Regions from separate parts of the Halonatronomonas betaini genome, predicted to be linked through region 2. Evidence: riboswitches for the same ligand, from Rfam matches in the RefSeq annotation. Region 2 holds a riboswitch; each other region holds the start of a gene.
What was found. Region 2 has a riboswitch for cyclic di-GMP ahead of I0Q91_RS07745 (hypothetical protein). Riboswitches for the same ligand answer to the same signal wherever they lie in the genome.
Positions count from the first base shown of each region.

Region 1: linked by a shared signal. The riboswitch ahead of I0Q91_RS04460 (carboxypeptidase-like regulatory domain-containing protein) and the one ahead of I0Q91_RS07745 (hypothetical protein) in region 2 are both predicted to bind cyclic di-GMP.
Region 3: linked by a shared signal. The riboswitch ahead of I0Q91_RS02045 (PAS domain-containing protein) and the one ahead of I0Q91_RS07745 (hypothetical protein) in region 2 are both predicted to bind cyclic di-GMP.

Region 1 covers NZ_JADPIE010000002.1:283,187-294,384, forward strand. Annotated here, with positions in the region: gene I0Q91_RS04440 (triose-phosphate isomerase) at 1-513, opposite strand, end outside; gene I0Q91_RS04445 (hypothetical protein) at 595-1,002, opposite strand; gene I0Q91_RS04450 (hypothetical protein) at 1,610-2,071, shown strand; gene I0Q91_RS04455 (hypothetical protein) at 2,111-2,560, shown strand; gene I0Q91_RS04460 (carboxypeptidase-like regulatory domain-containing protein) at 2,760-3,644, opposite strand; cyclic di-GMP riboswitch class I at 3,712-3,790, opposite strand; gene I0Q91_RS04465 (single-stranded-DNA-specific exonuclease RecJ) at 3,863-5,476, opposite strand; gene I0Q91_RS04470 (DUF47 domain-containing protein) at 5,724-6,374, shown strand; gene I0Q91_RS04475 (inorganic phosphate transporter) at 6,399-7,319, shown strand; gene I0Q91_RS04480 (DUF3006 domain-containing protein) at 7,415-7,627, opposite strand; gene I0Q91_RS04485 (MBL fold metallo-hydrolase) at 7,645-8,754, opposite strand; gene I0Q91_RS04490 (YaiI/YqxD family protein) at 8,750-9,196, opposite strand; gene I0Q91_RS04495 (TraX family protein) at 9,293-9,931, opposite strand; gene I0Q91_RS04500 (alanyl-tRNA editing protein) at 9,947-11,107, opposite strand; gene I0Q91_RS04505 (gluzincin family metallopeptidase) at 11,124-11,198, opposite strand, start outside.
Region 2 covers NZ_JADPIE010000004.1:43,384-54,581, forward strand. Annotated here, with positions in the region: gene I0Q91_RS07725 (sugar ABC transporter ATP-binding protein) at 1-1,157, shown strand, start outside; gene I0Q91_RS07730 (ABC transporter permease) at 1,205-2,128, shown strand; gene I0Q91_RS07735 (D-ribose ABC transporter substrate-binding protein) at 2,171-3,058, shown strand; gene I0Q91_RS07740 (hypothetical protein) at 3,502-4,221, shown strand; cyclic di-GMP riboswitch class I at 4,345-4,430, shown strand; gene I0Q91_RS07745 (hypothetical protein) at 4,605-6,578, shown strand; gene I0Q91_RS07750 (DUF5723 family protein) at 6,593-7,915, shown strand; gene I0Q91_RS07755 (GntR family transcriptional regulator) at 7,996-8,685, opposite strand; gene I0Q91_RS07760 (class II glutamine amidotransferase) at 8,851-9,975, shown strand; gene I0Q91_RS07765 (glutamate synthase-related protein) at 9,957-11,198, shown strand, end outside.
Region 3 covers NZ_JADPIE010000001.1:389,292-400,489, forward strand. Annotated here, with positions in the region: gene I0Q91_RS01990 (ABC transporter ATP-binding protein) at 1-135, opposite strand, end outside; gene I0Q91_RS01995 (TetR/AcrR family transcriptional regulator) at 168-797, opposite strand; gene I0Q91_RS02000 (DUF697 domain-containing protein) at 1,112-2,122, shown strand; gene I0Q91_RS02005 (cryptochrome/photolyase family protein) at 2,165-3,619, opposite strand; gene I0Q91_RS02010 (AbrB/MazE/SpoVT family DNA-binding domain-containing protein) at 3,796-4,044, shown strand; gene I0Q91_RS02015 (ABC transporter permease) at 4,165-4,872, opposite strand; gene I0Q91_RS02020 (fluoroquinolone export ABC transporter permease subunit) at 4,890-5,594, opposite strand; gene I0Q91_RS02025 (ABC transporter ATP-binding protein) at 5,591-6,445, opposite strand; gene I0Q91_RS02030 (TetR/AcrR family transcriptional regulator) at 6,457-7,062, opposite strand; gene I0Q91_RS02035 (class I SAM-dependent methyltransferase) at 7,418-8,260, shown strand; gene I0Q91_RS02040 (methyltransferase) at 8,291-8,986, shown strand; cyclic di-GMP riboswitch class I at 9,079-9,160, shown strand; gene I0Q91_RS02045 (PAS domain-containing protein) at 9,302-11,198, shown strand, end outside.

The sequences.
Region 1 (11,198 bases), on a different contig from region 2:
ATCTTTAATAATTTTAATGGACTTTTTTATATAGTTCTCATCACTTCTTTTTCCAGTTCCTATCAATTCTGATGGCTCAGCAAGAATAATATCTGGATCCAATCTGGATAAAGCAGCAAGTTCTGATAATGATTCTCCAGCAACAAGGGTTAATAATTTTAAATTTTTAGCTATATTAATAGCTTTGGATATCTGTGAAAATTTAAGCTGATATTCCCCGTGATTTAAAACAACTCCTTGTGCCCCTGCTTCTTTTACTGCTTCTGGAAGAATTAAACCATGTCCTCTCCCTTTATTTAATGGATCAATATGCTGGGCAAAGATTAATAAATGATTTGTGTTATTTGAAATCAAGCGAATATCTGTTGTCTGTGGTGAAAGAATTATCTGTATATCGTATCTCGCTGATATTTTATCTGCCTCTTTTGCAAACTTTAAAAGTTCTTTACCGAATACATAGGCTTTAGGATTAACATAAAAGATAGGTGAATTTAATTTATATTCAGATTCCATTTTTTACACCTCAATTACATTTTATAGAATTATTATAACATAAAAATTGCCTGGCATGTTGCCAGGCAAAAATAATTATATTTAACTGTTCCAGGCCTGTACAAGTGAACTTAGACCCTGTAACAAAAAACCACCTGCTACCCAATAATAGACCAGGTCTGGAAAAGCCAGTACCAAAACACCTACTGCTATATATAGTATTCCTGAAAATGTTAAACTAACTCTACTAGTATTACTTGTCTCTTCTGCCAATATATCAACCCTCCTTAATACAAAGCTCTTACCAGCACCTAACGATGTCATTCTCTTTGGATTTACATATGATAAATGCCCTCTTACATCTGCCCAAAAATCCGGGAAGTATACTATATTAAGGAAAATACCAGCCAGCAATAAAACAAGAATATAAGTTGTACTGGACCAATAATCTCCCCAGGATAAAAGCAGGCCAATTTCATCCATAAATAAACCCATTCCAATTCCATACATCAATGCAGTATCCCTTTTACTAAAATAATTAGATCCTACAATAGCAAACCAGCCGGCCAGACATATTAATAATATACCAAAAAACAGATGATGAATATGATAACCAAATAAAACAACATTTGTGCCTACATAAAACCTTAATTCACCATCTTTAACCGCCTGGGATGCAGCACTTCCAGCAGAGCCTGCTATTATTACTGCTAAGCGTATAAAAAGAAATGATAAAAAATATGAACTTGTAATAATAAAAGGAATTGATTTATCTCTTTCTACGTTTTGATCTTCTATTCTTTTAGGATCTTTAATAATTAATCCCTCCAGAAACTAACTTTTTGGATTTTATTAACCTAAAGTTATAATATAATATTTCAAACAAAATATCAAAATATATGACTGAAATAAGACTAAGAATTGACTAAAAAATGACCTGGATTTGACCTGAATATGACTGATTACCTTTAATTGGATGGTATAATTAATATGGTAATATATATGTCTGGAAATTATGAAGAGTCTGCCCCTGGATGGTATATTTGCGCGTAGAGTTGTCAGAATATATTGATTTCTAAAGACTTTATATTTAATTATTCCAAGGGGGGGAACAAAAATGAAAAAGGTAATTATACTGGTATTGGTTTTAGGGATTGTAGCATTTTTAAATGGCAATGTATTAGCTATTGAGAGAGTCTCTATTAATGGTGGAGGAACTGTTATTGTCGATGATAATTTAGCTATGCTTGTTGAAAAAATAGATCTCGTATCTCAATATGCAGACTATGGATGTGTTGCAGAAGGTTCAGCAATGGTAGGTCTTGCTGATTTTGGTTCAGGTGAGCAGCATATAATAATGATTTCATTAATTGGCTTAAGAGAGAATGTTGATTTAGGAGTGCCTGGAGGCCAGACATTTGATATAAAGTATAATGATAAAATATATACATCTGTTAAACCATGTGAAGAAGGTTTTTCTAATATAATGATGGTTTTAGAACCTGGAGAAGTATTTGCTCCGGAAAATCTTGAAGTCTGGTGGCAGGAGGTTGGCAATTTAGTTTTAACCAGTATGTAATATTTTCTTCAAAACATTTGCATTTAGGAGGTAAATCTTATGAAGAAATTTATTCTTTTTCTCTTCATAATTGGAATTGTCTTTGTGTTCAGCGCTATAGATTCTTATGCAATTGTAACAAGAGGCGGAGGCTTACCAACCAGAGTACAGTCTTTATTAGTTGATAAGGTAGAATTAATTCCACAGCTTGCAGATTATGGATGTACTGGAGCTGGAACATTGTTAGTAGGTTCATTTGATTTTGGGTCTGGTTTACAACAGATATTGATGGTTGATCTTTCAGGGATTGGAGAAAATCCTGATTTAAATTTCCCTGGAGGACAAACTTTCCAGGTTAAATCTAATGATATCTTATATGCTTCTGTTAATGCATGTGAAGCAGGATATGCTCATTGTATGATTATCCTGGAAGCAGGAGTCAATTATGAAGATGAAATTCTTGAAGTATGGTGGCAAGAAGGAGAAACATTAATAATGGTTAGTCGATAAAATATTAATTACCATAACCTGTAGAACCTAGGTTCTACAGGTTTCATTTTAATAAATTAATTTATCTAAATTATTTAACTGCATTTCTAACTGCCTGAATTATCCTATCTCCACTAAAAGATTGAAAAATTAATAAAAAAAAAGTAAAGAGACAGGTTTTAACCTGTCTCTTTAAGTAATAGGGGTTTTATTAAAAATTCTAGTCTAACCCTGGTTCATCATCGGTAAATTCATTTATATAATCTATTTCATATCCATTTTCATCAACTATAATATCAAAAAGATGCCAGTGCATTCCATTTTCATCTGTAGGAGCTTCATATTCAGTCCATTCACCGTTTTCACGAACGCGAACCATTGCTTCAGAATCACTTATTTCTGGTACATCTTCTCGATTATCTGAATCATACATTGAAAAGTTTTTAATGAAATATATATAGCGACCTTCATATAATCTTTCAATCCGAATAGTTTCAGGTTCATTATTCTCATAAGTTAAAATATCTTGATCAAGTTCAGCATAGGGATAACTATTTCTAGAACCTTGATCCTGATAATAAATATGATAACCTTCCTGGCTGGAATCATTACTATCTGGAACTATTAAGTGTGCATCAAGGTCCTCGACACCTTCTTGCCAGTTTAATTCAAATAGCAAATCTGCACTTATTGTACTTTCTTCATTTCCATTATCACTATCTGATTCATCATCTTCACTATATTCTTTATATAATCTAAAATTTATGTTAATTGTTTGGCCATCTTCTTCCACTTCTACTGTTCTTGAAACAGGCTCATAACCGTCTCTTGTTACTGTAATTTCAGTATTGTTATCAACATCTTCTAATCTATAATTACCATCACTTTCTGAGTATGTTACTGAGTTACTGTCTGTTCTCACTATCCTGGCATCTTCTACAGGGTTATCGTCACTGAAAGTTTCAACAACTGTACCACTAACCTCACCTCTAACAGGTCTATCACCGGTAAAAGTAACTATATCACTGGATGAAGAACAGCCTGTAATTGCAAAAACAACAAATAAAACCATGATAGAAAACACAATTTTTTTGATATTTCTCATAATATCCTCCTTAAAAAAGCCCATAAAAAACAAAAAACTACTCCGAAGAGTAGTGTAAATTAATCCCTCCGGTAGCCGAACCACCCTGTTTATCAGGGTATCTAGCTTTGCGAACCTGCCTTTCGACAGGAGTGCCTTTATCTCAGGTAAATATTTTATTTGTAAATAATTATAATATGAATAATTATAAAAAACAATAGGCTAAATTAATTATATTATTAATAAATATCCTTAACTATCAAGTTAATATAAGTTCTATTTCTAAATGTTGTCCATTCTGGCTGATAAAGGAGATCAGCATAACCAGATTTAACTCTCTCAAACTTATCAGCCATATAAAATCCTATGCTTTCAATATCATTAGACTCAAATTTTAAATGTCTTTCTTTAATTAAATTAGGATTATCTATTTCAACATCTTTAGATAAAAAAACAGGATGTCTATTTTTATGCCCAAAGGGAGCAAGTCTGTATAGACTATCAAGTAAATCTGAGTTAACCCTATCTAAATCTAATTCAAGATCGTAAGTCTCCCTTTTATACTCAATACCTTCTGCTAGCTGATTAACTTTTTCAAAAAAGTCTCTAAATCTTCCAGCTTTTAATTTTAAACCAGCAGCCAGCTTATGACCTCCAGTTTCTTCTAACATACCTTCTTGCTGACATCTCTTTAAATTCGCATAAATATCAAAAGGCTCAATACTTCTGGCACTTCCTTTTAAGGTCTGACTATCAATAACAATAGCTGGTTTATTATATTTGCTAGAAAGTTTGCCGGCTATCAAACCAACTAGCCCCCTTAAAATTTTACCCTTAACCAAAATCACATTCAATTCTGGTTTGATTTTCTTATCAACTATCTCCATTATTCTATCTGTTAATTCTTTTCGTTTCTCATTATTTGAAATTAATTGATGAGCAAGTTGATTTAAATCTTGGGCTGGTTTTCTTTCTTCATATAAAAGTAAGTCAAGAACAGGCTCAGGCGATCCCAGTCTTCCTGTTGCATTAATGGCTGGACCTATCTGATAACCCAGATCCGAAGCAGTAATTGCTTCAGGTGATTGGCACAAAAAAGAAGTTAATTTATCCAGGCCAGGATTTATATCGCCTGAACAAAATTTTTCTAGACCGGCAGCAACAATATATCTGTTTTCACCTACAAGTGGAACAACATCTGCGACAGTAGAAAGAGTTACAAGATCAAGAACCTCATCAAATGATTCCTTTAATAAAGCCTGACCTACTCTCCAGGTAATTCCTCCTCCAGAGAATTCTTTAAATTGATAATTCCCACTTTTTACTTTTAGATCTATAAAATTATCACCTAAAATTTTCAAACTCTCTAAATCGTCATTTTTATGATGGTCAATAACTATAACTTCAATATTATCATCTTTTAACTCATTTATTTCTATCTGATTAGAGATACCACAATCCAGGGTTATAACCAGTGATGGCTTTAATTCTTTTTTGATTAACTCAACTGATTTTTTTGAAAGCCCATATTCATCCCGATATCTATCACCACTTAATATTTTGATATTAGCTCTAGAATCAAATTTTTTAACTGCCTTATAAAGAATAGCAGCCGATGTCAGACCATCACAATCAAAATCGCAAAAAATAACTATTGAGCCATGTTCAATATGTTCTTTTAATAAGTCAATCACATTTTCTATATTTGGAATATCATTATAAGACTGAAGTTTATCTATAGAAGGACTAAAAAAATCATTTAACTTCTTTCTGGTATTAAAGCCTCGCTTTATTAATATTTTACTAATACTTTCATCTAAATTATATGATTTTGCTATCTCTTGATAATTCATCTTTTCCTCCAATTAATAAGTTTTATTTCTATTAATATAATATAACATCAAATATATTGGATAGCAAAAATCTTAAAGACTTGACAAATAAATAATACTTATAGTATAATTTGAGCAAGTAAATTGTTAAAAAATTTAAATATTTAGGTTGAGATATTAGAGAGGCCTTTTTGAGCAGTAAATTCTCCGCTGGATTTCTGTGTCAAAAAGGTTTTTTATTTCAAAAATTTAGAGGAGGTATAAAAGTATGGCAAAATTATTTGGTGATTTCGATAAGCTAGAATCTGATTTTGCTGATTTTGGTGAAATGGTTGGGGTTTGTATGACAAAATCTCTTGAAGCCCTTTTTCTTTATTTAGAAGAAGGAGAAAGTGAAAGGGTTAAAGAGCTTACCAGTATTGTCCATAGATATGAAAGCAAAGCAGATGAGAAAAGACGGGATATTATTACTAGCATTTTAAACGGTAGCTTAATGCCCCATACCAGAAGTGATATGTTAAACTTAATTGAATCTATTGATGATATAGCTGACTTTTCAGAAGATATTATAGATGAGATAATCTTTCTTGGCTTAAAATTTGAGTATCTTGAAATTGAAAAAACTAAAGAGATGAAAGAATTGCTTTTAGAACAATATAGTAAATTAACTAAAGGTTTAAACCTTCTCTTTAAAGATATGGACCAGGCTTTAGTCTATGCCCATCAACTTGAAGAAATTGAATCTAAACTTGATGATATAGAAGAAGAATTAATTAGAAGTGTTGGGCAGAATGAAGATCTAGATACGGCCAGTAAACTTTCCCATCGAAATCTGATAAAAAATATATCTGACCTGGCAGATGTTATTGAAAAGGTTGGAGATGTAATAGAGATAGTAATCTCAGTAAGACGAGGATAGAGTAGCTAAGAAAGGGGAATTTCTATGTGGTACCTTTTATCTGGAGTATATTTAGGCGGAACTCTTGGAGCAAATGATGCAGCCAACATCTTTGGAACTGCTGTTGTTACTAAAGCTCTTAAATTTAAAACAGCTGCTTTATTAAGTGTAATTTTTGTTATTATCGGTTCTGGTCTTGAGGGTGCTGGAGGCATGGAAACCCTTGGTGGCCTGGCAGAACAGACACTTTTAACAGCCTTTTTAAGTTCACTGGCTGCTGCCCTTACTGTTACTTTAATGACCGTACTGGAATTGCCAGTGTCAACATCACAGGCTGTTGTTGGAGCCATAATTGGTGGCAACATCTTAACAGGAACTGTTGACTTTTCGCCACTTATACCAATTTTATTTGCATGGATATTAACTCCGATTGGAGGCCTTGTGATTTCTTTTATTCTATATAAGTTATATTCAATATTTGTACAACATAGAATTAATAATCTTAAATATTTTGAGACATTTGTTAGGGTTGGACTTGTACTGGCAGGAATGTATGGAGCCTATTCATTAGGGGCCAATAATGTCGCCAATGTTGTAGGTGTATTTGTTGAAGCTGGCATGTTTGAACCAGAACTTGCTGGTATTATAGGTGGTATGGCTATTGGACTTGGTATATTTTTTAGTAGAGGAGTCATGGAAACCATTGGCAGAAGAATTACTGCTTTAACGCCATTAACTGCTTTAATAACAGTCATAGCTCATTCTATAACACTTTATATCTTTGCTAGAATAGGTATACCGGTCTCATCATCCCAGGCTATTGTTGGAGCAGTATTAGGGATTGGTCTGGTCAAAGGCACTAATATGATGGATTTTGAAATGGCTAAAAAAATTCTCTTTGGCTGGATTGGAACTCCATCAGTTGCCTTTTTAATTGGGATAATTTTAAATATTATCTTTTTATAATTTATTAAACTACTTGCCATAAATTATAGTTAGTGTTATAATAATAACATCAGTAATTTTCATTTGCCCCATCTGTACCCTCAGATGGGGTTTTGCTATTTATTTTTTAATTTTTCAATAAGATTTTTCACCCTTTTTTTTGCTTCCTCAGTTTCACTTATCTCCTTTTTAAATTCTAATGAAAGAATATCACTTTCATTTGACTTTTCTGGAAGATATTCAACTGGTATTTCAAAACTATATTTCTCTTCTGGTCTAATTAATAAAATAGCAATTCCATTTTCAATCCTATCGACTGTTACTTTCATAATATACAACTCCTGGATTATATAGTTATTTGATCTTTCCATCTATTAAACTTGTTTGAATCAATTCCATCGACTTCTTTTATTTCTTCAATTGTCTGGAACTCATCATTGTCCTCTCTATATTCAATAATATTATCAGCAGTTACAGGTCCAACCCCCCAGAGTGATTCAAGTTGAGACTTAGAAGCCTGATTAATATTAATTTGGCTATAATTAGTTTCTGAATCTTCAGGTTCGCTTATTTCAGATTCCTCTGCTTGATCTAAATCATCTTGATTTAATCTATTTGTTTCAATAGAATAATACTCCCCATCTGTATTAACAATTATATCACCATCTAAATCATTTCTATAAATCTCAATATCATTTTTCTCGAGTAAATTTATAACTTCTGGCGCTGGATGATTAAATCTATTATCCTCGCCTACCTGGATAACAGCTATTTCAGGATTTACAGCTTCAAGAAAATAATTATTAGTAGAAGTTCTGCTGCCATGGTGAGCCACCTTAAGGATAGTTGACGAAATATCAATACCAGTACCTAAGATTTCTCTTTCAGCAAATTCCTCAATATCACCGGTAAATATAAATGATATCTGATCATATTGAAGATAAGTTACAATAGAAGAATCATTCAAGCTATATTTTTCTGTATCTTCGCCAGGGTGAATAATATCAAATGTCAGATTATCCAGTTCTATTTTATCTCCTCTTCTAGGCGTTTTAAAAGTAAGATCTTTTTCATCTATTAAAAGTAAATAATCTTCATAGGTCTGAGATGTATGGACTCTACCACTATCATAAATAGCATCAACTGGAAATTTTTCAATTACTGCAGATAAACCTCCAATATGATCAGCATGAGGATGAGTAGCAATAATCGCATCAAATCTATCAACGCCGGCCTCATTTAGATATGAAATTAATTTCTCTTCAACACTGGCAAATCTATCACCACCATCAATTAAAACTGTATCACCTTCTTGATGCTGCAAGAGAATAGCATCTCCCTGGCCTAAATCGATAAAATGAACTGTTAATTCTGCTGCAACATTAAAACTGAATATCAGCAGAAATGCGAGTGCGAATATTAAAATTAAAAATTTATTTTTTCTAAAGATATTAATCCCGCCCTTCTAATAACCTAATTAAACATTTCTTAAAATTTTTATCTTCCTCTGGAGTTCTCTTGCTATGAGTTGGGTGACGTTTATTTGCTCTCCTCATTTTAGCATATAAATGGCGTTTAGCCAGAAGATTATCTATATTTTCTTCAGTATATCTATTGCCTGAGTTATTGAGAACAGTAGCTCCTTTTCCTAAAACCAGAGCAGCCAGTCCATAATCCTGAGTGATAACTATATCACCTGCTTCGACTCTATTTATTATCTCCATATCAACTGACTGAGATTCTATATCTAACTTTTTAATCTTAGCATAATCAGATTCTATCTGATGGGCATAATTAGTAAAAATAATTAATTTATAGCTAAATTCTTTTGCAATCTTTTCAGTTATCTGAATTACTGGAGATCCATCTCCATCGACTAATATCTTAATTCCTATCACCTGACTTTCTATTGCCAAATTTTAATTTTTTTAGGACTATAATATAATAAAATTTTTATTTTATAATTTTCCTAACTTATTATAAACTACTTACGTTCAAAAGAATAACCCAAGAATTAATAAATGAACAGGATAAAATAAATAAAAGAAATATTTTAATTTTAACCCCTGTTTACCACTATAAAATTTTATCAGAATAAATGAAATAAGAGCAAAAAGCTGAATATAATAAAATGTTGAATCTCCAGGATTCATTAATCCAATAAATAAATAAAAAAATCCATATAAACCTGTTACTGATATTAACATATACTTATAATCATACCTGAAATGATGAATAAAGTAGATTAAAAAAACACCAAAAAACCTATAATCAGCACCAATAATATCTGCCAGAGATGCTAGCAATACAACTGGTATGATACTTCCAAATCTATCACTAAGAGCAATTGCAATTAATCCTAAAGCTAGAGTGACAAATATATTTAATCCAGAATCAAAACCAAAGGCCAGCCAGAATGGATATTGGGATATTATTGCAAGTATAGCTAGCCGGGCCAGATATTTATTAAAATTTGAAGTATGGCAATAACCTTCAGTTATTAAAAAAGCAAATAACGGAAATGCCAGTCTTCCAATGATTCTCAGAATAATAAGATCAGGGAAAATAACATAACCAATATGATCAATTAACATTGTTGTAATAGCTATTATCTTTAACTGAAATGAGCTCATACTATCATCTCTTTTTTAGATACTTTTTAAAATAATTTCTCTAACCTTACTTAGTGCTTCTGGTAATTTATCTGGATTACTGCCTCCTCCCTGAACAAAATCGGGCTGTCCTCCACCATTACCATCCAATATAGGCATTACTTTTTGAATTACTGGGTTCAAATTAAACTCAGCTATATCTTCTGATCTTGCCAGTATCATTCTTGCAGTCTTGCCATCCTGCTGCCCGAAAACTACTATTCGCTGATTAACTGAAACAAGCAAACTGGCCAACTCCTGGACTTCTGTAAACCCGAGATTATCAAAACTATTAATAATAAGTTTATACTTTCCTATCTCCTCTGCATCCTTAATTAATTCAGCTTCTTTATATTTTAAAAGTTGGCTTTTAAGATTATCTATTGTATTTGATTTATTATTTAGTTCTTCTAATAACCTATTAGTTTCAGCTATAATTTTCTTATTATTAACAGATAGTTTATCTCTTAAAAAAGCTGTTAAATTATTTTTGAAACGATAATCTTCAACTGCTCTTTGTCCACACAAAAAATGAAATCTGGTACCTACTTTATAATTTTCTGACCCAATTACTGAAATGATTCCGATCTGACCAGTACTTTTAAGATGTGTACCTCCACAGGGATTTCTATCGAGGCCAGCTATCTTTACAATCCTGATATCATCTTCGTTGTCACCAGGATATTCAATTGAAATATCCTTATTTTTGTATATAAAATGATTACATCTAGTTTCAATCTTTTCTATCTCTTTCTGAGCAAGTTTAATATCTGTATCAATAGTAAGGCTTGATTCTCCTAAATGAAAACCTATTGTTTCTGCCTGATATAAGTCCTTTGCAACTGCAGAAAGAAGATGCTGACCTGAATGCTGCTGCATTAAATCAAAACGTCTTTCCCAGTTAATCTTACAATCCAAATCGATTTTTTTAGAGGGTAGTTTATCCCCAACATGAAATATCTTGCCACTATCCTCATAAACATAACTGATCTTACTCTCTCCTATACTTCCATTGTCTGCTGGCTGTCCGCCACCTTCTGGATAAAAAGCAGTCTTATTTAATCTAATATGATATTTCCCTTTCTCTTCAAAATAATCTATGATATTTGCTTTAAAATCCTGTTTAAAGGAATCATTATAATATAATCTTTCTGTCATTTTCACACCTCAGATATTAAAATTTAAGTTCTAAACCGAAATATGTCTTTACCTCTTCAGAACTGGCTGCCAGCCCAAGCCTAGGAACCAG
Region 2 (11,198 bases):
GGATAAATAAGCGAAAATTGAAGGCTGATACTAAAAAGATCTTTGACAAGATGGGTATTGAGATAAATATTAACAAAAAGATTAAAAACTTGACTATTGGTAAACAGCAGATGGTTGAGATTGCCAAAGCTATCTCTCAGGATGCTGAGATTATTGCAATGGATGAACCGACATCCTCTCTGTCTCAGCAGGAAGTTAGAATTCTTTTTGATTTGATTAAGGATTTAAAAGCAGAGGGGATTGGGATTATTTATATTTCCCATCACCTTGAAGAAATCTTTGAGATCTGTGACCGGGTAACTGTGTTACGAGATGGTTATAAAGTTAAAGAACAGGCTGTGGCTGATACTGACAGAGACGAGATTGTCAGGCAGATGGTTGGCCGGGATGTTGAAGATAGATTTCCAGATTTTAAAATTGATGAAGGTAAGCCTATCTTTGAGGTTAAAAATCTGTCAGTGCCAGGTTTGATTTCAGATGTTTCTTTTGAGGTGAAAAAAGGTGAAATCTTTGGGTTGGCAGGCTTGATGGGATCCGGACGTTCTGAGATTGCCAGAGCTATTTATGGTTTATATAAAAAGCGGTCTGGAGATATTTATTTAGAAGGCAGAAAACTAAATATCAAATCTCCTGGAGATGCAATTGATAATGGTGTCTATTATCTGACTGAAAATAGAAAAGATGAAGGTCTTATACCTGAGCTTTCAGTTGGTGAAAATATGAGTCTTTCAATTCTTGAGCAGTTGACCTTTGTCAGGGGAGTTATTTCAAAAAGGAAAGAGAAGAACCTGGTTAAGGATTTTATTTCCAAGTTAGATGTCAGGACCCCTGGTCCCTGGCAGTTGATTAAGAATTTAAGTGGAGGTAATCAGCAGAAGGTTATTCTAGGCAGAGTTTTATCGACTGACCCTAAACTGATTATTATGGATGAGCCGACTAGAGGTATTGATGTTGGCGCTAAACATGAGATTTATAAGTTGATGGAAGAACTTGCCGCTGAAGGTGTTACAATTATCTTTATTTCTTCTGAATTGCCAGAGATCTTGAATTTGACTTCAAGGGTTGGAGTAATTTATAATGGCAGACTTCAGGGAATTATTGATGGTAGTGAAGTTACTCAGGAGAAGATAATGAATCTGGCAACAGGAGGTAGTTGATAGTGGAATATGCAAGTAACGAACAGAAAGATAAATATAAAGAATTCATTCTCCAGTTTTTAGATAAATTTAAAGCCGGAATTGGCCTTCTGGCGATGGTTATTGTTATGTCTTTTTTAAGCGATCGCTTTCTGACACTACCGAATATGTTAAATATCTTCCGACAGGTTTCAATTATGGGGATTATGGCTGTTGGAATGACTATGGTTATTCTGGCCCAGGGTATTGATTTATCTGTTGGTTCGATTCTTGCTCTTTCTGGTGCTGTCACTGCTGGAATGATGGCCGGTGATACCAGTATGGTGCTTTCTGTTTTAATTGGTCTTGCAGTTGGTACCGGTCTGGGGCTTTTTAATGGGCTGATGATCTCTAAAGCTAAATTACCTGATTTCATTGTTACTTTAGCAATGATGAGTATTGCCAGAGGACTGGTTTTAGTATATACCGGAGGAAGGCCAATTTCTGGTTTTGATCCTGCTTTTAGGACTATTGGTGGTGGCAGGGTTGGTATGGTTCCAATTCCAGTAATTATTTTTGCAGTGATATTAGTAATTGGCTATCTGGTTTTAAATAAGACTACCTTTGGCAGATATATTTATGCAGTTGGAGGTAATCAACAGGCTGCCAGACTTGCTGGAATTAATACAGATAGCATTAAAATAAAGGTTTATGCAATTAGTGGGTTTTTATCTGCAGTCAGTGGTGTAATTTTAACTTCAAGGCTTAATTCAGCCCAGCCGACAGCAGGTGTTGCCTATGAGCTTGATGTTATCGCTATGGTTGTTTTAGGTGGTACCAGCCTGGTTGGAGGAAAGGGTACGATTGGCGGAACTTTAATTGGTGCGCTGATTATTGGAGTTTTAAATAATAGTCTTAATCTGTTAGGTGTTGCTTCCTTTTATCAGGAAGTGGCAAAGGGTCTGGTTATCCTGGTTGCGGTCTTGCTGGATAGTCTTCAGCACCGGGACTAAGATAATATAAATAGTTTAAAATCTAAAAGGGGGTAATATTAAATGAAAAAGTTAGTTGCTCTGGTTGTTGTTATGTCATTCATGCTGGTTGCAGGTTTTGCTGGTGCTGCTGAAGCCTATGATGTTGGTCTAGCGATTTCAACTCTGGATAACCCGTTCTTTGTTGATTTAGCTGATGGTGCTGAAGAAGCTGCTGAAGAATTAGGAGTTAATCTGACTGTTGTTGATGCCGGTGATGATGCTGCAACTCAGATGAGCAGCGTGGAGGATTTAGTAATTCAGGGAATGGATCTGATTGCGATTAATCCTGTTGATGGTGATGCAATTGTTCCAGCTATTGAAGAAGCCGATATGATGAATATTCCTGTTATTACTGTTGATAGAGGCGCTGAAACTGATGTAGCAGTTCATATTGCATCTGATAATGTTGAAGGTGGCCGAATGGCAGCCGAATATATGGCTGAGATGCTAAATAATGAAGGTAGAGTTATTGAACTTGAAGGTATTCCAGGAACTTCAGCCGCTAGAGAAAGAGGCGAAGGTTTTAATGAAGTTATGGATGAAATTGAAGGTATTGAAATAATTGCCCGTCAGCCTGCCGATTTTAATAGAGCTCAGGGTATGAGTGTTATGGAAGATTTACTTGAGGCTCATGAGAATATTGATGCTGTATTTGCCCATAATGATGAGATGGCCCTTGGTGCAATTGAGGCAATCGATGCCGCCGGTTTAACTGATGAGATTATGGTTGTTGGTTTTGACGCTATTGGCGATGCTTTAACAGCTATTGAAGAAGGTACTTTAGCTGCAACAATAGCTCAGCAGCCTCATGAAATGGGAAGATTAACAATTGAGATGGCAGTTCAACTTCTTGATGGCGAAGAGGTTGATGAATTTGTTCCAGTACCTCTTGAGTTGATAACTCAGTAAGCTATATGAATTAGTTGGTTGAATAAGAATTTGAGTTTAAATATAATATTGTTTTAATAATGGCTGGTGGCCCTGGTGGGCTGCCGGCTTTTTTTGTCTCATATATTGAGATTTTAATGCATAATATTCATTTTACATGTATATTTAATGTATAAAAACTTTGTGAAATATGCAAAGAGATAGGACTTGGTAAGAGTCGGGTGTGGAGGGGGTCTGGAGAGGAGTTTTTGTATATTTATTCAACTGGTAAAAAGTTTAATTAATAGTTGCAAAATAATTCACGATCTAATATAATAGGGTGGTAGTTTGAAATTATTGCTAATTATGAAAAATATATTATGGCGTAAAAATTTTGAATGATATTGAGGTTGCGAATGGGGGGTTAGGCAGGAGTATATGGAGAGTAATAGTTAGTTAATTAATAAAATTAAGAGGTGATTAAGATGAATAATATATTTTATATGGAGAAAAATGAATTGATGCGATTTGTTGAAGATAAGTTTATAGAGATGGTTGATAATGGGTCAATATCGATGAGAGATAAAGAAGTTAAGGATATGATGAACAATAGGGTTGCCAGAGATGAATTTTTGAAAATTGCGATGTCAGATGGTTATTTAATTTTGATGACAGATAATTACCTGCGGGGGATTGAGTGTGAGCAGGCAGGTGGTCTGATGTATCTGGAAGAGATGGATTGTGATGATGAATCTTTGAGTGCTTTGCCAGAGAAAGATTTTAACTGGCTGTCGACTATAATTAAAACTTGTTTTATTAATTTTTTATTTTCTAACGATTATTATCCTGAGGAACTATTTATGACTGAGGGTTACTCATATAAAAATTCTGTCTTGTATGTTGATGATTTTTTAGTTAGTTTATTAGAAAAAGATTCAGTTACTGATAGTGAAAAAGAAGAGATGGAAAGGATATTTGAACTCTGGTTTGAAGCCTTTGATGGTTATGATATTTCAACTTTCGAAAAATATATAATAGAAGTTTTTGATGATTGCTGGGATATTCAACTGGCTTATTTAAAGAGTTTAATGAGTCCTTTTATAGAAAATGGTTACATTGAGGATGATATTGAAGGTGAAAGGTTTATTGTGACGGAGAAGACTTTTAAGTGTATAGATTGGATGAAATCTTTGAAGGGTTTGTAGGGGTGGACTGAATTTTATTAGTGATAAAAAATAATCAGTAAAATACTTTAAATAGGTATTTTTTCTTATGTTTTTGCAGGATATTTAATGATGACGGCGAATATTAATAACAGGGCATAGAACTAAATATTTTGGCAAAATTACTGAAAGGTAATGGCGCAAAGCTATGGGTCTAAAGATGGTTTATCGATGATTGCCAGGCTGCGATGAGTTTTAGATTTTATTAGTTACTGTAGCTATTTTACAGTAACTTTTATTTTTTAAAAACATAGTAAAAAGGTATTATACAATAAATATAGAAGGAGTTTATAATATGTAAGTTTTATTTAAAAATTTGCAGAAATATATTTAGCTTAATCAAAAAAACATAAAGAGGAGTGAAAATGATGAAGTTTAAGAAGACGATGTTGCTGGTTTTTGTACTTATCTTAGTTGTTGGATTAACTGGCTGTGATAACTGGCAGAGTGGGCTTGATGAGGTTGAAAATGCAACCGGGCCTTCATGGGATCTGGATCTTTCGATTCCGTTGTTGCCGGCGACAAATGTTGATGTTGGGGAGGAACTGGCTAAGGAGTTTGATGAGGATTTAGATACTGATGAAGATGGGAATTTTAAAATTAGCCTATTAGAGGAAGATGATAGAGAAATTATAAATGAAAAGATCAATATTGATGATTTTAAGTTTGAACCTGTTGAGTTTGAGCCTGAGTTAGATGGTGTTGAATTTAACCTGGATGATGTAAGTTTTGATAATATAAATTTAGAGAGTAATGCTGATGCTAGCTCACTGGATAATTTAAACTCTGAATTTAAGGTTGATGAAACTGAAAAAATTGATGTAAGTGAATTGACTAATATCGATGGTTTTGAATATCTTGAATTTACTGATGGAAGTATAGTTGTTGAGATACCAGAGGAATTTGAGTTATCAGATGATGGTGTGAAGATTGAGTTTGCAGGAGAGAAATTAGATCGGATCGATGGTAGAACTTTTAGTTTTGATGGAGTTAGCATAGATAAAGATAAATTTGCTGACGATAATAATGAGATTGAAATAGAAATCATCTTTACTATTGTGGAGTTAGAAGGCGATAAAGATGGAGATTATTCAGTTAGTTTAAGGGTTGATGAGGATCTTGAGTGGGATATTAGAATTGAAGATTTTAATTTAGAATATGATTTTGCTTTTGATTCTGATGTAATCGATGCAGAAGATATTGTTTTTAAAGAAGATAGTAAATTAATATTTGAAATAATAGATTCTGATTTGACTTTTGAAGATATTAAGCTTGTTATTGATGATAGAGAAACTAATAAAGATGGTGAAATAAACCTTGCTGGCATGACATTACAGGAGTTGTCTGATAGTAAAATTGAATTTAGTGGAACTCTTCCTGGCGATTTAAATGATTTTGAAATTGGGATTAATCCTGCTAATTTGGCCTGGGAGGTTAAAGCGGAGGACGCAATTAAATTAATTAATGATGAGATTGAATCAAATGGTAATGACAAACTATTTAGTGAGGAAATTGATTTAACTGATCTTGATATTGATGATTTTAGCGATTACATTAAACCTTCTGCAGGTGGGCTTGAGTTTTTGATTGAATTGACTTCAGATATTGACGGTTTAGGCTTTGAACTTGATGGTTTTGTATTTGATGTGGATGGAGAAGAAGTTGAGGTGGATGATTTTAAGTTAAAAGCTGGAGAAGTTAGTGAGCTGCCAGAAGGTAAAATTGATGATTTATTTGATCTTATTTTTGATAGTGATGATCAGCCAGAGAAATTAACTATTAAAATTGATGGAATAAAAGCTATTAATGAGGATGATAAATTTATAATATATCCAGGGGATAATGAAATTAAAGCCAATGCAAAAATGAATTTTTATCTGGAGTTTGAATTTGTGGCAGATGAGAACCTGGATAATTTTATTTATAGGGCTGAACCTGAAGAATTTGATCTGGATGAAGATACCAGGGATGCTTTAAGTAATAATTTGAGATCGGTAGAGATTGTTCAGGAGATAGTTAATGAGTTGCCATTGAGTGGTGAGATTGAAATCTTTATCAGGGGAGATGAAGTTGATAAAGATGATTTTTATGATGATGGAAATGAGGGCATTTATAGTTCTGGATTGATTAATCTTAAAAAAGATAATCAGAGATATCGTTATCAGCAAGAACTTGATGAAGACTTTATTGAGGCCTTAACTGAAGAGAGCCCAATTTATATTGGCTTTAGAATAAAGATACCTATAGATGAAGATGAACCGGTGAGATTTTCAACGAATGATAGAATTGAATTGAAGATGTGGTCGAATGTGACAGTCAGAGTTAATTCTCAGGATTAAGGGGGTAGACAGAGATGAAAAAATTAGTTGTTTTAGTTATAGCGATTATGTTGGTTGCTTCTGTGTCAGTTAGTGCAAATTCACCGGTCTCCCTCTTTCCTGGGGAGACAGATAATATTGACAGGAATCCGGCGATGTTGAGTTTGACTGATTATGATTATGCTCTGCAGTTGAATCCATTTTATGGTGGAGCTTTCAATAATGCCTGGACTTTTAATCAGGTCTTTGATAATTTAAATGCTTATCTTGATGATTCCAGGAAACGAAATATTTTAGAATCTATTAGTGATAATGGTTTAGGTGTTGGGGCTGAGTTGAATTCTGGTCTGGCCTTTGGCCGGAATGATTGGGGCTTGCGAACTGGATTGAAATCTTATGCTGCAGCCACTATTGATAAAGAGGTCTTTGAGTTTATCTTAGAAGGAATGGCGACTGATGATGAGCCATCGATTGATTTGAGGCTGGATAATACCAGGTTTAATGCCAGAGCTGTTGTTGATACTGGATATGCCAGGGGCTTTGCTTATGAAGATATATCCGAGCAGATTGGATCTGAGCAGCTTGATGAGATGATTGCTGACTGGGAGTCATTTTATGTTGGATTTGGTGTTCATCACCTATTAGGTCTTGCCAATGTTGATGGTGGTTTGACTGGAAACGCTAATCTCGAGTTTACTGATGAGACAAGTATTGAGGTTGATGGTAGAATGCAGTTTGATTATACAACTCCTGCTGATGATGGTTTAGGACAGGGTCTGGCAATGGATTTTGGATTCTGGGGTAGTCCAAATCCTGAGTGGGAAGTTGGTTTTGCTGTCAATAATCTTGGATTTGTTCGCTGGCCATCTGCTACCAGATATAGCCTGGAAGAGGAGATTTATATTAGACTGGAATCAGCTGATGAACTTGATGGTGGATTTAGATTTGTTGATAGAGATGGAAATGAGATCGATGATTTTGAAGACCTGATTGAATCTGATGAGGTGACTGAAGAGCGGATAGGTTCTTATATGACTGCAAGTCCTGTATCTATTAAGGTGGATGCTGTCTATGATGCCCATCCTAATGTTGATTTAGGTGGTTCTGTTGGTTTCTATCAGGCTCCGAGGAATAATTTCAGCCTGGCTTTTGCCAGTAAGTTTACTTATCCTGAATTTATGCCGGTGACTCTGGGTATTAATTATGATACTTTCAGGAGAAATATTTCGCTGCCATTTAAGCTCGGTTTTAGAACTGAGCGCTGGGATATTTTAAATCTTTATGTTTCTGATTTGAGGATGATTCCAGCCCATGGCCGGGGTTTAACTGTTGGGTTTAGTACTGGTTTTAGATTTTAGATAATGACTTAATAAATTTAAAATCCCTCAGGATCTTTTGATTCTGAGGGATTACTATGTTTAAAAATAATTTTTGATAATTATTCAGTTGTCATATCTTCAAATATTTTTACGACGTTTTTTCTGGCATTTTCAATATGGCAGCGGACTATTTCTTCGGCCTGTTTAATATCGTTATCTTCCAGGGCATTATATAATTCTTGATGTTCTTTAAATGCTTCATCCATCCGACCTCTTCTGCTGAAACTCTGGGATCTAAATCTGGTGATCTGTTCAAAGAGGGTATCCAGTACTTTCTGGAGCCAGCGGTTATCTGCTGCTTCATATATAATCTGATGGAAGGCTATATCTACCTCTATGCATTTTTCCAGGTTTTGCTGACTGGTGGCAGTTTCTAATTCCATTAGATGATTTTTTAGCTGGGATTTTTGCTGATCAGTTAAATTAGCTGCAGCCAGCCTGACTGCAAGGGCTTCAAGTTCGGCTCTAACCTCAAATATATTATCAATCTCTTTTTTGGATTCGATTCCTGCTACAAAAATTCCTTTCTGGGGATGGATTTCTATAAGTTCTTCTAATTCCAGCATTCTTATAGCTTCTCTGACTGGAGTCCTGCTGACGTTTAGTTCTTCTGCGATTTTAACTTCTATTATCTTTTCGCCAGGGTCCAGCTTTCCTGTTAGTATTGCCTCCCTTAACACCTCATAAACCTGCATTCTAAGGGGCTTATAGCTATAATTATTTAATGATGGCAAGTTGTATTCTGTCATTTTCGGCACCTCTTTAATTTAGTATACTAATATATTACATTATAATATTATTGGCTGCCTTTGTAAAATTTAAAATCCATGTATACAGGTATTTAAAAAGCAAATCGATTTACTTTAATTCTTTAATTGCTTATAATTTTAATAATCTTAAAGGAGTTGAGTAAAATGGAGAATAAGATTAGAGAGGATAAAGTTTATTCTGGTTGTGCAATTGCAGCAATTATGGATAGAAGAAAAAAGAGGTTTAGTTCTGATAGGATTGTAGAATCAATTACCAGTATGAAGCCGCGATCGAATGGCTTGGGTGGAGGCTTTGCAGGCTATGGCATATATCCAGAGCATAAAGAAAATTATGCCTTACATATATTTGCTAATGATCAAAAAGCTGAATTAGAGCTAAGGGAATATCTTGATCGATATTTTGAGATTATTGAGGAAAGACCTTTTAGAGTCAATAGGGGTGTCAGTCTGGATAATGAGCCTGAGCTTTTAAGATTTTTTGTTCAACCGGCTGTTAGCGAGATTAAATCAAGCAGTTATTCTAATACTCTTGCTGAAGAAGATTATATCTTTAAAAGGATTATGGAGATTAACAGTCAGCTTGATGGAGTTTTTGTTGTTTCATCTGGCAAGGATATGGGGATCTTTAAGGGGCTGGGTTATCCTGGTGAGGTTGCTCAGTTTTACAGGCTTGAAGAGTATTCAGGATATCTATGGACTTCCCATGGGCGATTTCCAACCAATACTGCAGGCTGGTGGGCTGGAGCTCATCCTTTTGGGCTTCTTGGCCGTTCTGTGGTTCATAATGGCGAGATATCTTCTTATGGCACAAATAGCAGATATGTTGAGATCTTTGATTATAAATGTAGTATGGCAACTGATACGGAGGTTATTGCCTATCTTCTTGATCTTTTGATCAGGAGACAGGGGATTTCAGAGCAGATTGCCTGTCAGGCGCTGGCGGCTCCCTTATGGGATAAAATAGCCAGACTGGATGAGCCAGAAAAGAAACTATTAAAAAAGTTAAGGATTATTTATCCAGATGTTTTATTAAATGGTCCATTTTCAATTATTGTTGCTGATAATGATGGCCTGGCTGTATTAAATGACAGGATTAAATTGCGGCCAATGGTTATTGCTGAAAAGGGTGCCAGGTTTTATGCAGCCAGTGAGGAATCTGCTATCAGGGCGGTTGAACCGAATCCTGATAAAGTTGAATTTCCTGCTGGTGGAATGCCTGTAATTGAAAAGGTAGAGGCAGGTGAGATGGTATGGCAGCAGGTAAATTAAACTCAGGATACAGAGTAAGTATTAATCAGAATAGGTGCATAGACTGTGGAATCTGTGAAGAGGAATGTCCCTATGGGGTTTATGACTTTAGTGATGGCGGTCCATTAGAGATTAAAGATGAAAAAGAATGTGTTAACTGTCAGAGATGTGTTAGTTTCTGCCCTAAAAATGCTATTACTATCGAGGAAAATAAAAATAAACCGGTAAAAAATAGTCACTGGTCTTCCAATCATATTGATTATATCAGGCGGCAGGCCAATGGTGGAGGAATTTTATTATCAGGTATGGGTAATCCAGAACCTGGTAAGGTTTACTGGGACCATCTTAATTTAAATGCCAGTCAGGTGACCAATCCGGCTATTGATCCTTTAAGAGAGCCGATGGAGTTAAAGACTTTTCTTGGCCGGAAACCAGATGGATTGGAATTTAATGAGAATGGGGAGCCAGAAGAGCTGCCACCACAACTGGAGCTTGAGACACCAATACTCTTTGCAGCTATGTCCTTTGGCTCTATAAGTTTAAATGCCTGTAAGGCTCTTGCCAGTGCTGCCAGTAAATCTGGCATAATGTATAATACTGGTGAAGGCGGACTTCATAAGGACCTTTATCAGTATGGAGATAATACTATTGTCCAGGTTGCTTCAGGGAGATTCGGTGTTCATAAGGAGTATCTTGAAGCTGGCAGGGCAATCGAAATAAAGATTGGCCAGGGTGCTAAACCAGGAATTGGTGGCCATTTACCTGGTGAAAAGGTAAGTCAGGATATATCTGAAACGCGAATGATACCGAAAGGGACTGATGCCTTATCGCCAGCTCCCCATCATGATATTTATTCGATAGAGGATTTAAAGCAGTTAATTTATGCTTTAAAGGAGACGACAGCCTATGAGAAACCAATAATTGTAAAGGTATCAGCTGTTCACAATGTGGCAGCAATTGCTGTTGGTGCAGCAACAGCCGGGGCTGATATTATTGCAATTGATGGCTGGCGAGGCGGTACTGGAGCTGCTCCGACTATGATCAGGAATAATGTTGGGATTCCAATTGAACTGGCTCTGGCAACAGTTGATGATAGATTGCGAGAAGCTGGGTTAAGGCAGAATGTTTCAGTCATTGCTTCAGGTTCAATCAGGACCAGTGCTGATTTAGTTAAAGCTATAGCTTTAGGGGCAGATGCCTGTTATATAGGGACTGCTGCTTTAATTGCTTTAGGTTGTAGCTTA
Region 3 (11,198 bases), on a different contig from region 2:
AGTTGTACTCTTGCCAACCCCGCTGGGCCCCAGTAGACCAAAAATCTCACCGGTCTTAATCTCAAAATCGATCCCCTTAATCGTGTCCTCCTGATTTTTAGGATAACAATACTTTAGATCACTTATTGAAAACATAAATTTCCCCCCTTTTTAGGTGCAGATAGACTTTATTCAGCAATCCCATGCTTTAAGATAAATAGCATCTTCTCAATGAAATCATAATAATTATCAAGGTCTGCTGCTTCCAGATTACTCAAATCCACCCCATCCAAAAATTCATCTGTAATACTCATATTTATAAAATATAAAATTCGGGCAACGGTCTGACTATCAACCTCCTGATTAATATCGCCATTAGCCTTGCCAGCATCTATTATATTAATAAAAAACTGCCTTGATCTATCCTCAAAATTCTCATAAATCTCATTCTTTAAATCATCACTCTCACTGGCAAAATAATTGCCAATGGCAGCAATTCTAGGATTTTCATAGGCAAACTTGATCCCGAGCCGGTATAACTCCCTGATCATTTCAAAGGTATCAAGGGATTCCATCTCGCTAAAGGAGCGATTAAAAAAGGCTATCTTTCTTTCGGCAATAAAACTGATGATATACTTATAAAAATCCTTAAGATCATCAAAATACTGATAGAAACTGCCCCTAGGGATTTCTGCCATTTCAATGATATTGCTAATACTGGCATCGCCAAAGGAGTTTCTCGAAAATTCAGCAATTCCAGCCTCGATTATCCGTTCCCTTTTATCCTCATTTATATTAAAAAAAGTATCAGTCGGCAATCCATTCACCTCCTAAATGACACCCCTGTCATATTAACTCAAAAATTTTTTGCCCTTTATTTAATTTCTTAACTATATTATATGACACCTCTGTCATATTGTCAATAAAAATAAAATACCCCCGCCATACCCTCCAGTAACCACCTCCGTTAAAGCCGGTAACTGTTGGTATATTTAAAGGGGCCAATCTGACTATATTCAAAATTAATTTAAAGGAAAAATCCTTTTTTGTCTAGAATAATAATATTACAGGATTATATTTTTAGCAACCAGAGGTTTTTGCATTTACATAAAATAATTTTAAGGAGAAGAAGATGAAAAAAGAATTAAAGTTCTTTACAATCGCTATCATAACATTTATTGCACTAATTACAGTCATTTTTATAATCAATCAACTCAATGCCATCTATAATTTAACAGCAGCCATTAACCCGGTTTTTGGCCAGTCCGTTTTAATAGCCCTGACAGCCGTTTCTCTCGGTTTAGTCATCCTGCCAGTCATTTATATCATAAAACTGCCAGGCCAGCTAAAACCGCCAGAAGAAGAGGATAGCGAGGAATATAATCGCTACCTGGCTCTGTTGAGAAAGCGGCTTATAAAAAATCCAGCCCTGGCTGAAATATCAGAAGAGCTAAATAGTATGGCAAATGATAGAGAGGCAGTCAAAACAGCTCTGTCAGACTTAAATCGCCAGGCCAATCAGGTAATCGAAGATATTTCTGGCTATGTTTTTGTCTCGACCGCTATCTCCCAGAATGGAATCTTTGATGCTGTTATCGTCCTGATAGCCCAGATCAGAATGGTCTGGCAGGTTGCCCATCTCTATAATCAGCGGCCAACCCTGAAATCGATTATTAAGCTCTATATTAATGTGGCAGCCACAGTCTTTATCGTCAGAGAGATAGAGGATCTTGAGCTTTTAGAAGACCAGCTGGAGCCGATAATTGCATCAGTCCTGGGCAGCTCCCTGGGCGGATTCGTTCCAGTGGTCAATACAGCCTCAGTCGTCATGATAAATTCCATTGTCAGAGGTTCAGCCAATACTTTTCTAACATTAAGGGTTGGCGTTATCGCCAAGAAATATTCAAAGCCTCTCCATCAGGAAGAGGAGAAGGCCAAAGTTAGAAAGGCGGCCAGCGGTGAGGCCTGCTTGATGTTAGGCAGAGTTTTAAGCAAATCAGCTAAAGTAGTTACCAAAAGCGTTTATAATGCCAGCAAGAAGGCCACCAGAAAAGCAGGTCAGGCCGGCAAAGATAAAGTCTTAAATATAGCCGATGAATCGAAAAATATCGCCGAGAAGATTATCTGCAAAATCAAAAACTAGGATTAAACAATCAACTAAACAGTAAATTTTTAGCTATAAATTTCAGTCAATAGAGTTTGACAGGTAATTATCAGCAATCTCCAGATGTTTATTCAGTTTAGCCTGGTTCATCCTGTCTAAAATTGAGAGCATCAGGCCCATCCTGGGATTATCACTAAATTTATCCCTGTTTTTATCAAGAAAACGCCAGTAGAGGCCATCCCAGACCTCGGCCCAGTCGCCCTCCTGGTAATGGCTCATCTTTAAAATGTAATTGCTGGAGGAGATATAGGGCTTGGTCATCATTTCAGGATAGGAGTACTGGCTCATTCCATAGATATTGGCAGCCATAACCCACTCGTAGGCATCAATAAAAACCTCCATAAACCAGGTAAAGACCTGATCCTTATTTAATTCATTGAGTAGAAAGAAATTTCCCAGGACCATGAGCCGCTCAATATGGTGGCAGTAGCCATAATTAACAGCCTTTCTGATTGAATCATCGACTGGCTCAATTCCTGTCTCCCCGTAATAGAAAGAGTCATTAAAATCTCTGGAATGGCCAAAGTAATCACTTTCAACCAGATTCTCATATTCCAGGTCATAAAGGGCCCTGACATATTCCCGCCAGCCGATAACCTGACGGATAAAGCCTTCCACAGAGGAGAGAGGCAGACTGTTCTCGTTTTTGTGGTAATAATTCAGAACTTCATCAATTACTTCTGCTGGATCCAGCAGGCCAATATTTAGACTGGAAGAGATCAGTGAATGGAAGCCAAATACAATCTCCTTCTCAAAACCATCCTGGTAGTCGCCAAAGTTTTCAAGCTTATTCTCCAGAAAATCAGTAAAAAGCTCTCTGGCCTCCTCCCGGCTTACAGGATAGACAAAATCCTCTAAATTCCCAGGGTTATCAGCAAAATTCTCGGCAACATATTCTTTAGCTTCAGCTAAAAACTTATTATTAAAATCAGGCAGGCCTGGAATTTCAACATCCTTAGGAAACTTTTTTCTGTTTTTAGAATCAAAACTCCATTTACCACCAACTGGTTTGTTTTCTTCATCGATTAAGATACCCAGCCGCTTTCTCTGCATCTGGTAATATTTATGCTGGAAAAACTTATTATCAGCAAAGTATTCAGCATTTTCAGCCCTGGTAGTCAAGAAATTTGGACTCTCTAAAATATCTAAGTTAATCCCATAGCTATCAGCAATCTCCTTTATCTCAACTCTAACCTCTTGATTAATCGGGTCAAATAAAGTCAAAGAATCTAAATTCCTGAAGATCTCTTCAAAACTTGCCTCATATTCATAATATCTCACAGCTGTCCCAGGTAGTGCTGTTTCAATTTTCTGCTGAAAATTCTTCATTGAAGCCCTGTGGAGCAGGAGTTTCTTCTGATTATATTTATAATCAGTAAAATACTTCCTAGCTTCATAAATAATCAGATTATCTATCTCCATCTCTTTAACTTCAGCAAATAGCTGATTCGGTAAAATTAATAAATTTTTGCCCATTATTATCACCTAATTTCAGTTTGTTTAAACTATAATTATATAGATTTACCATAAAACTGCCTGTACTTTAAATTAATTATATCATCATTTTAATATTTTCTCACAAAAGAATACTTTACCACCGCTACAAATTGATGTATAATAGAATTGTAAAATACATTTTGGAGGTGTATAAAATGAAATCCACTGGTATTGTGAGAAAAGTTGATGATCTTGGAAGAGCGGTAATTCCTAAAGAGCTGAGAGATACTATGGGCATAGACGTTAAGGATCCTATGGAATTTTATGTAGATGGCGATAAAATTATTATTAAAAAATATGAGTCAGGCTGTCATTTCTGTGGTAATGTTAGCAATAATACTTACTACAAGGAAAAGTTAGTCTGCGAATCCTGTATTAGCGATTTAAAAGATCTAAAGGAGTAGCGGTCAGGCAAATAAAAACCAGGGAATAGAATAATATTTTTGGAGCAGCCGGCAGTTAACTGCCGGCATTTTTTAAATTTTATAGATTTTACTGACTGTTTTAAAGTCTGGCTTTTTATATTAGCTGATCATGCGACTGAATTTTCTGGTCAGCAGATAGATCCAGCTGCCATAAACTAGCAGGCCGGCCAGCAGGTAGAAAATATAATTACCCTGGCCGGTATAGATACTGATAAAACTCTCGCTAATCCAGTATGGTGGAAGAATTCCGGCCAGATATCTAAAGTTAGTCTCAAAGAGATATCCAATCAAAGGTGCAACAAAAAGTATTCCAGAGCCCTTGGTGACAGCAAAACCTTCAACTTTATTTTCTGCAAAGACTAAAATAATTAGCACCAGTAAAATAGCATTTAAAGTTGAAAGCAGGAGAACTGGCAGAGACTGGAGCAATCTGACCTCAACTATATCTAAAAAGTAGAGGATAAATATATTAAAGGCTGTACTCATCACCATGGCAAGTCCTGTCCGGTATAGGATATATTCAGCTTTAGAAAGAGGAGTAACGAAAAGATAGCTCAAAATATTTTCGTCCCGCTCCTCTAAAATAATAAAACCAATCATCATTCCGTACATCATAGGAACCAGCATAATTATAAAGGCCATTATGAAAATATAATGCTCTGAAAGCTGGAATCCGAGTTCAGCAGCTAAAATCATGTCAGCAAAGGGGATAATCAAGCTAAATGCAATAGCTATAATTGCCGGTGATACCAGGATAAATAGCAGCATAAAATCTCTACTAATATTTTTAAAGTCTCCTTTTAACATTACATAGACCCGCTTCATTACTTATCACCTATCTTTAAGATAATATATTTATAGAACCAGCTCCGTGACCAGTTTAAGCCTAAATATAACCAGATTCCAAAGGCTATCAGGCTATAGATAAGATGATAACTGCTGATGCCACCATTTAGGGCTCCACCGATCATTAATAGAGCAGGCTGACTTGGCCAGAGATAAAAGATCCAGCTATCTGTCAGGCCCAGATAGCCAATTACAGGTAGCACAGCTATCATGCTAAAGAGAGTCGAGACTATCAGAAATTGATTGACAGTTTTAATCCAGGCAGTAATCGCCAGACCAAAGAGGGTAAAGGTAGCTGCTGTTAGAATTACTCCAATTATCAATAATAAATAGTTGACCCTGGTTTCAATTGTTATCAGAACAATTATCAGACTGGTCACAAGGGAGAGAACTCCCAGGGAGGTCAGCTTGGCTATAATATATTCCTCCAGCTTTAAAGGGGTGATAAAGAGGCTTTCTAAAATTCGATCTCCCTTTTCCAGCAGGATAATTGCGCTGATAAAGAAAAATCCGACCATGGCCGGGTCAGAGAAGATGATAATGCCGGCAATAAAGGGCCTTAAATCTCCTGGCAGGCTCAATAATAGAGCAATATAGATAATACTGACAATCAGGTAGGCATGATAAAACTTATGCCTGAACTGGAATTTGAGGTCCTGCTTAAAGGCTGTCAGGATTCTCATCTTAATTCCCTCCCGGTTATCCTGATAAAGACATCTTCCAGACTGGCTTCCTGGCTGTGGATCGTCTCGATTCTGTCTTCCTTTAATAGCTCAATAAATTCCTGATTGCTCCATAGCCCTTTTAGATCAAACTGGCTTTCAATCAGGTTTCCGTTATTCTTGTAACCAATTTCAATCTGCTTTCTGCCATGATGCAATTTTAATTCTCGTGGGGAGTCAATAATTGCAATTTTCCCATCGACAATAAAGGCTATCCGGTCACAGAGTTCATCAGCTGCCAGCATATCGTGGGTGGTAATAAAGACAGTCTGGCCCTGGTCTTTCTTTTCCTGAATCAGTTTCCTGACATTTTTTCTATTCATTGGGTCCAGGCCTGATGTCGGTTCATCCAGAAAAAGGATAGCCGGTTTATTTAAAAAGGCCCGGCAGAGATTTAACCGCATCTTCATTCCCTTGGAGAAGTTCTTGACTGGTTCATCAGCAACCTCAGCCAGGCCGACCAGCTCGAGCAATTCAAGAGCCGGTTCGCATTCCTTTGCAAATAGCCCGGCAAAAAACTCCAGGTTCTCCCTGGCAGTAAACCGGTTATAAAGATTGGGCAGCTCAAAGGATACCCCGATATTTTCAAAAAAGTCATTTTTGATGCCAGCAATCTCCTGGCCATTGACCTGCACCGAGCCCTGATAATCCTTTAGAATACCGGTAATAATCTTCTGGGTTGTGCTTTTTCCAGCCCCTGAAGGCCCTAAAAAGCCAAAGATCTCACTTCTGTCAATCCTGAAATTCAAATCTTTAATTGCCGGCCTGTCAGCACCAGGGTAACTATAGGTTAAATCTTTAACCTCAATCATCAAATCAGCTCCTATTCCTTGATTAATCCTCTGCTAATTAAGTCAATTAAAAGTTCAATCGTATCAGGATAGATCTCTTCGCCAATCTCCTCACGATGGAGGGTTAAAAGAAATAGAGATCTCAATAAACCTGAAATAACTTCTGGTTTTTCCTCGATCATTTTATCCTTCTCCTGAAGAGAGGTGATAAGGGGCATTAATTTTTCAGTATCACTTTTAATATGATCTTCAATTTTTTCTTCAGGTAGTTTCCTAACTATCTGCTGATATTCTCGCTGATTTTGATATAGCCTCTTGATCAGTTGATTTTTATCGATCAGCTGAAAACCCTTCATCAGAAAATCTTTAAAGCTTTGAGCTGTAATTTCGCCTTTAAAAATATTCGAATCCAATATTTCTTTCTGGATTTTTTCTTCCTCTGCCTCTAAAATTGTAAAATATAATTCCTCCTTTGAGCTGTAAAATGAATAGAATGAGCCCTGGGAGATTCCTGCAGCTTCAGTTATATCTTTGATTCCAGTCTTTTTAAGGCCAAACCTGCTAAATAATTCCTGACCAGCCTCAATCAACTTATCATTTATCATGTTCTTTTCAGCTTCGCTAAAGGCCTTGGGCATTCTGGCCACCTCCAATTATATAATGTATGAATGAATTTAATTTATGTTCATTGATATTTTTAATATATCATATTAAATCAATTAAGTCAATATCAATAGCCATACGAATAGGTGGTTACTTTTCCAGTCTAAAATTATATAATATAACTGTAATAATCTAATATTTAACCTGAATATATTCAGGTACAAATCATTATTTGGATAATATTTAATCAAAGATACGCTGTAATAGAATTGAAACTGGGTTGGTACTGGGTTGATACTGGGTTGGTACTGGGGTGGTACCGAGGAGATACCGGGGAGAGATTGGAGGAAAGGTATCTTCAAAAATAACTTATTATGGAGTGAGATAAAGATGAATATCAAAAAATTGCTAGAACTTTCTAAGAAGCCGGAGATATTTACAAGGTCTGATCTAGATTTCTGGGACGACTGGCATATCTCTAAACAGATGCTTAATGCTCACCTTGATCCTGATTGTGATGCTGCCAGCAGGAACTTTGAAACGATTTCCAGCTCAATTAACTGGCTTGTTGAAGAGATTTTGCCTGATCATGCTCATGGGACAGGACTTCTGGATCTTGGCTGTGGCCCTGGATTATACGCTGCTGAGCTGGCCAGGGCTGGCTACAGAGTTACCGGGATTGATTATTCCAGGAGATCGATAGATTATGCCAGGGAAGAGGCTGCAGCAGAGGGTTTAGAGATCGAATATATTTATCAGAACTACTTAGAGATCGATTATCAGGAAGAGTTTGATGTAATTATGCTGATCTACTGTGATCTAGGGGCTCTGACAGATAAAGAAAGAGACCACCTTTTAAATAGGGTTTATCAGGCATTAAAACCTGGAGGCCTTTTTATTTTTGATGTCTTTTCAGATAAGAATCGAGATGAAAGCTCAACAAGAAGGAGCTGGGAAATCAATGACGGAGGGTTCTGGCATCCTGAGCCCCACCTTGCACTGACAGAAACCTTCCTCTATCAAAAGAATGATACTTTTCTGGATCAGACTATTGTAATGACTGAGTCTGGAGAGATTAACTTATATAGAATTTATGATCATTTTTATACCAGGGATTCAGCAGTAACACTACTGGATAGCCATGGGTTTAAAGATCATGAATTTTATTCTGATCTGACTGGTAAGAGTTATTCAAATCAGTCAGAGACGATTGCTTTAGTAACTAGAAGATAGAAGTGCTATAAATATAGAAGGGGGATTTTAATGGAACCAGATAAAATTATCATTGAAGAAGCTTCCTCATTAAACTATCTTTTTAAGGGCCAGTTTATCCATCTGGTATTTCAAATAATTATAGCTGCAATAACCTGGTTTTTAGCAGAAACAGCTTTAAGTCAGGGAAGTTGGCTAGGTCAATCTGATAGAACCTGGCTTATACTTGGAATAATGGTATTTTTCTTCCATCAAATTATTGTAGCTCTGGTTTTTAGGTTGCAGCTTGGGCAGGCTTTATTTACCAGGCTGTTTGGCCGGCTGGACTTACTGGTCTGGGGGATCATCTTTTTCCCGTTTTTAGCTGCCCGTCCATTTACCGTCATGGCTCTTGCCAGAGCCAGTCAGAATACATTAAATATTAATTTGTTCTTTGCCAGATTTCTGGCCATATTACTTATAATTCCGGCTGGCTATACACTCTGGTCAGTCCTGAGATATTTTGGCTTAATTCGGGCTTTAGGTGGCGATCATTTTAGGGTGAAGTATCGGAAGATGGGACTGGTCAAAGAGGGAGCTTTTAAATACACAGATAATGCCATGTATCAATTTGCCTTCTTGCTTTTATGGGCAATAGCATTATATTTTAGATCATATCCGGCTTTGCTGCTTACGATTTCACAGCATCTTAGCATCTGGTCTCTGTATTACTGTATTGAGAAACCTGATCTTGATCTGCTGTATTAATAAAATTTACTTTATTTTAAAGATTATTTGTATATGCAGAAAAAATATCTTGACTTTATTCAATATTGATGGTACTATAGTACCAGTCAACATGCAAATATTGGCAAACCTGTTGTGAAACAGGGACGCAAAACCCTGGATCTTATGTCTTAATAAGACTGCCTGGTTGCTGCTTTAGAAATTCAAAGCATCAATCAACTGGTCCCTGGACCAGTTTTTTTTATATTAAAATGTTCGAAAATTATCAAAGTATTGTTACACAGCTTTAATATTTGAATCTGTTTTAAATTATAGCTATAGGATGGTGTTACTGGCATGAATAATAATTTAGCTTTTAAAAAAATTATCGATAGTGTTGATGAAATTATAGGTATTCAATATCCAGATCATACTATAGATATGTATAATCAGGCAGGCTATGATTATTTAGATTTATCCAAGGAAAAAGTTGTAGGTAAAAAATGTTATGAATTAATAGGAAGAGATTCTGAATGTGATATCTGTGCAGCAAAACAAACTCTAAAGAGTAAAAAATTAGAATCAGTTGAAAAGTACATTCCTGAAAAGGATACCTATATAAAATCAATTACTGCCCCAATCTTTGATGAAAACGGCGATATTATTAGGATAATTGAATGTATTAAAAATATAGCATATCAAGAAAGTAGGGAAGAAATTGAGCAATTAAAAGAATTATTAGATAAACTAGTTAATAAATCTCCAGGGATGACATATCAATTCAAATTACTTCCTGATGATTCTTATACTTTTCCCTATATCTCAGAAGGTATAAAAGAACTTTTAGGCATTTCTTATAAAGAAACAAAAGACAATCCTGATAAGGCTCTTTCTTATGTTCATAATAAAGATTATGATCGAATAGTCCAGGAACTTAATAAATCTGCCAAAAACCTCTCAGTCTGGAGTGAAGAGCTAAGGATTATTTTGCCAGATCAAAATGTAAGATGGATAGAATCTATTGCAATGCCAGAAAAACTGGATGATGAGAGTATAATCTGGCACGGTAATATTTATGACATAACTAAAAGAAAAACCCAGGAATTAAAAATTAAAGAGTTAAATAAAGTTGCAGTTGAATTTCATGAAATAAATAATGAAAAAGAGATCTGTGAAAAGACCCTTAATTCAGCTAAAAACATTTTGTCTCTAGACTTAAGTAGTATTAGATTAGCTAAAGATGATAAATTAGTTGCAATTGCAACTTCTGATAAAATAAAATTGCAAGATGTATCTATAGATCATGGGATTTTAGGTAAAGCTTATAAAAATAATCAAAGTTATTTGACTATAGATTCAGCAAAAGAGCCTGATGCAAATCCAATTAAAAATAGCTATAAATCAGCTATAACTATACCAATTGGTGGTATCGGGGTCTTTCAGGCCGTTTCTTTACAAAAAAATGCATTTAACAGGAGAGATTTAGAACTGGCTGAAATTCTTATTGCCAGTACCAAATCAGCTTTAAATAGAGTTTATTCTCAACAAAAAATCAAAGATAAGAATCTGTTATTTAGTAGCACCCTTGAAAGTATCCAGGATGGAATTATAGTTTTAGATTCTGATTTTAGAATTCGCTATGCCAATTCAAAAATAAAAGAGTGGTATTCTTTAGATAAATCATTAATCGGAGAGAACTGCTATCAAGTTTTAAAAGATTCAGAAACTAGATGTGAAAGCTGCCCCTCAGAAGAAAGTTTTAAATCAGGTAGAGTAGAAAAAACAATTACTAGCATAGAACAGAGTAATCAAACAAAGCAACTAGAAGTATATAGTTATCCTATGTTAGATGACAATAATAATATCCATGGGTCTGTAAGTTTTTATAGAGATATAACAGAGTATTTAAAACAGAAAAAATTACTTGAAATGAATAAATTTTTTGTTGATAACGCAGATCTATTAATATTGAGGGTATCACCTGAAGGAAAAGTTGAATATGCTAACCAGACAGCACTTACTAAATTAAATTATTCAAAAGAAGAGTTTATAGGTTCATCTGTAGCAAATTTTATATTTACTGAGGAATTTGTTCCTAGAAATAAATTTTGGAATAAAATAAAAGAAGAGGGCAGTATAACTTATGAAAGAAATTTTATAAAAAAAGATGGAAGTAGTTTTCCAGTTGAAATAACAAGTCAGTATTTTAGCTATAAAGATCAAGAGCATGAATTTGTGTTTATTCAAGACATAT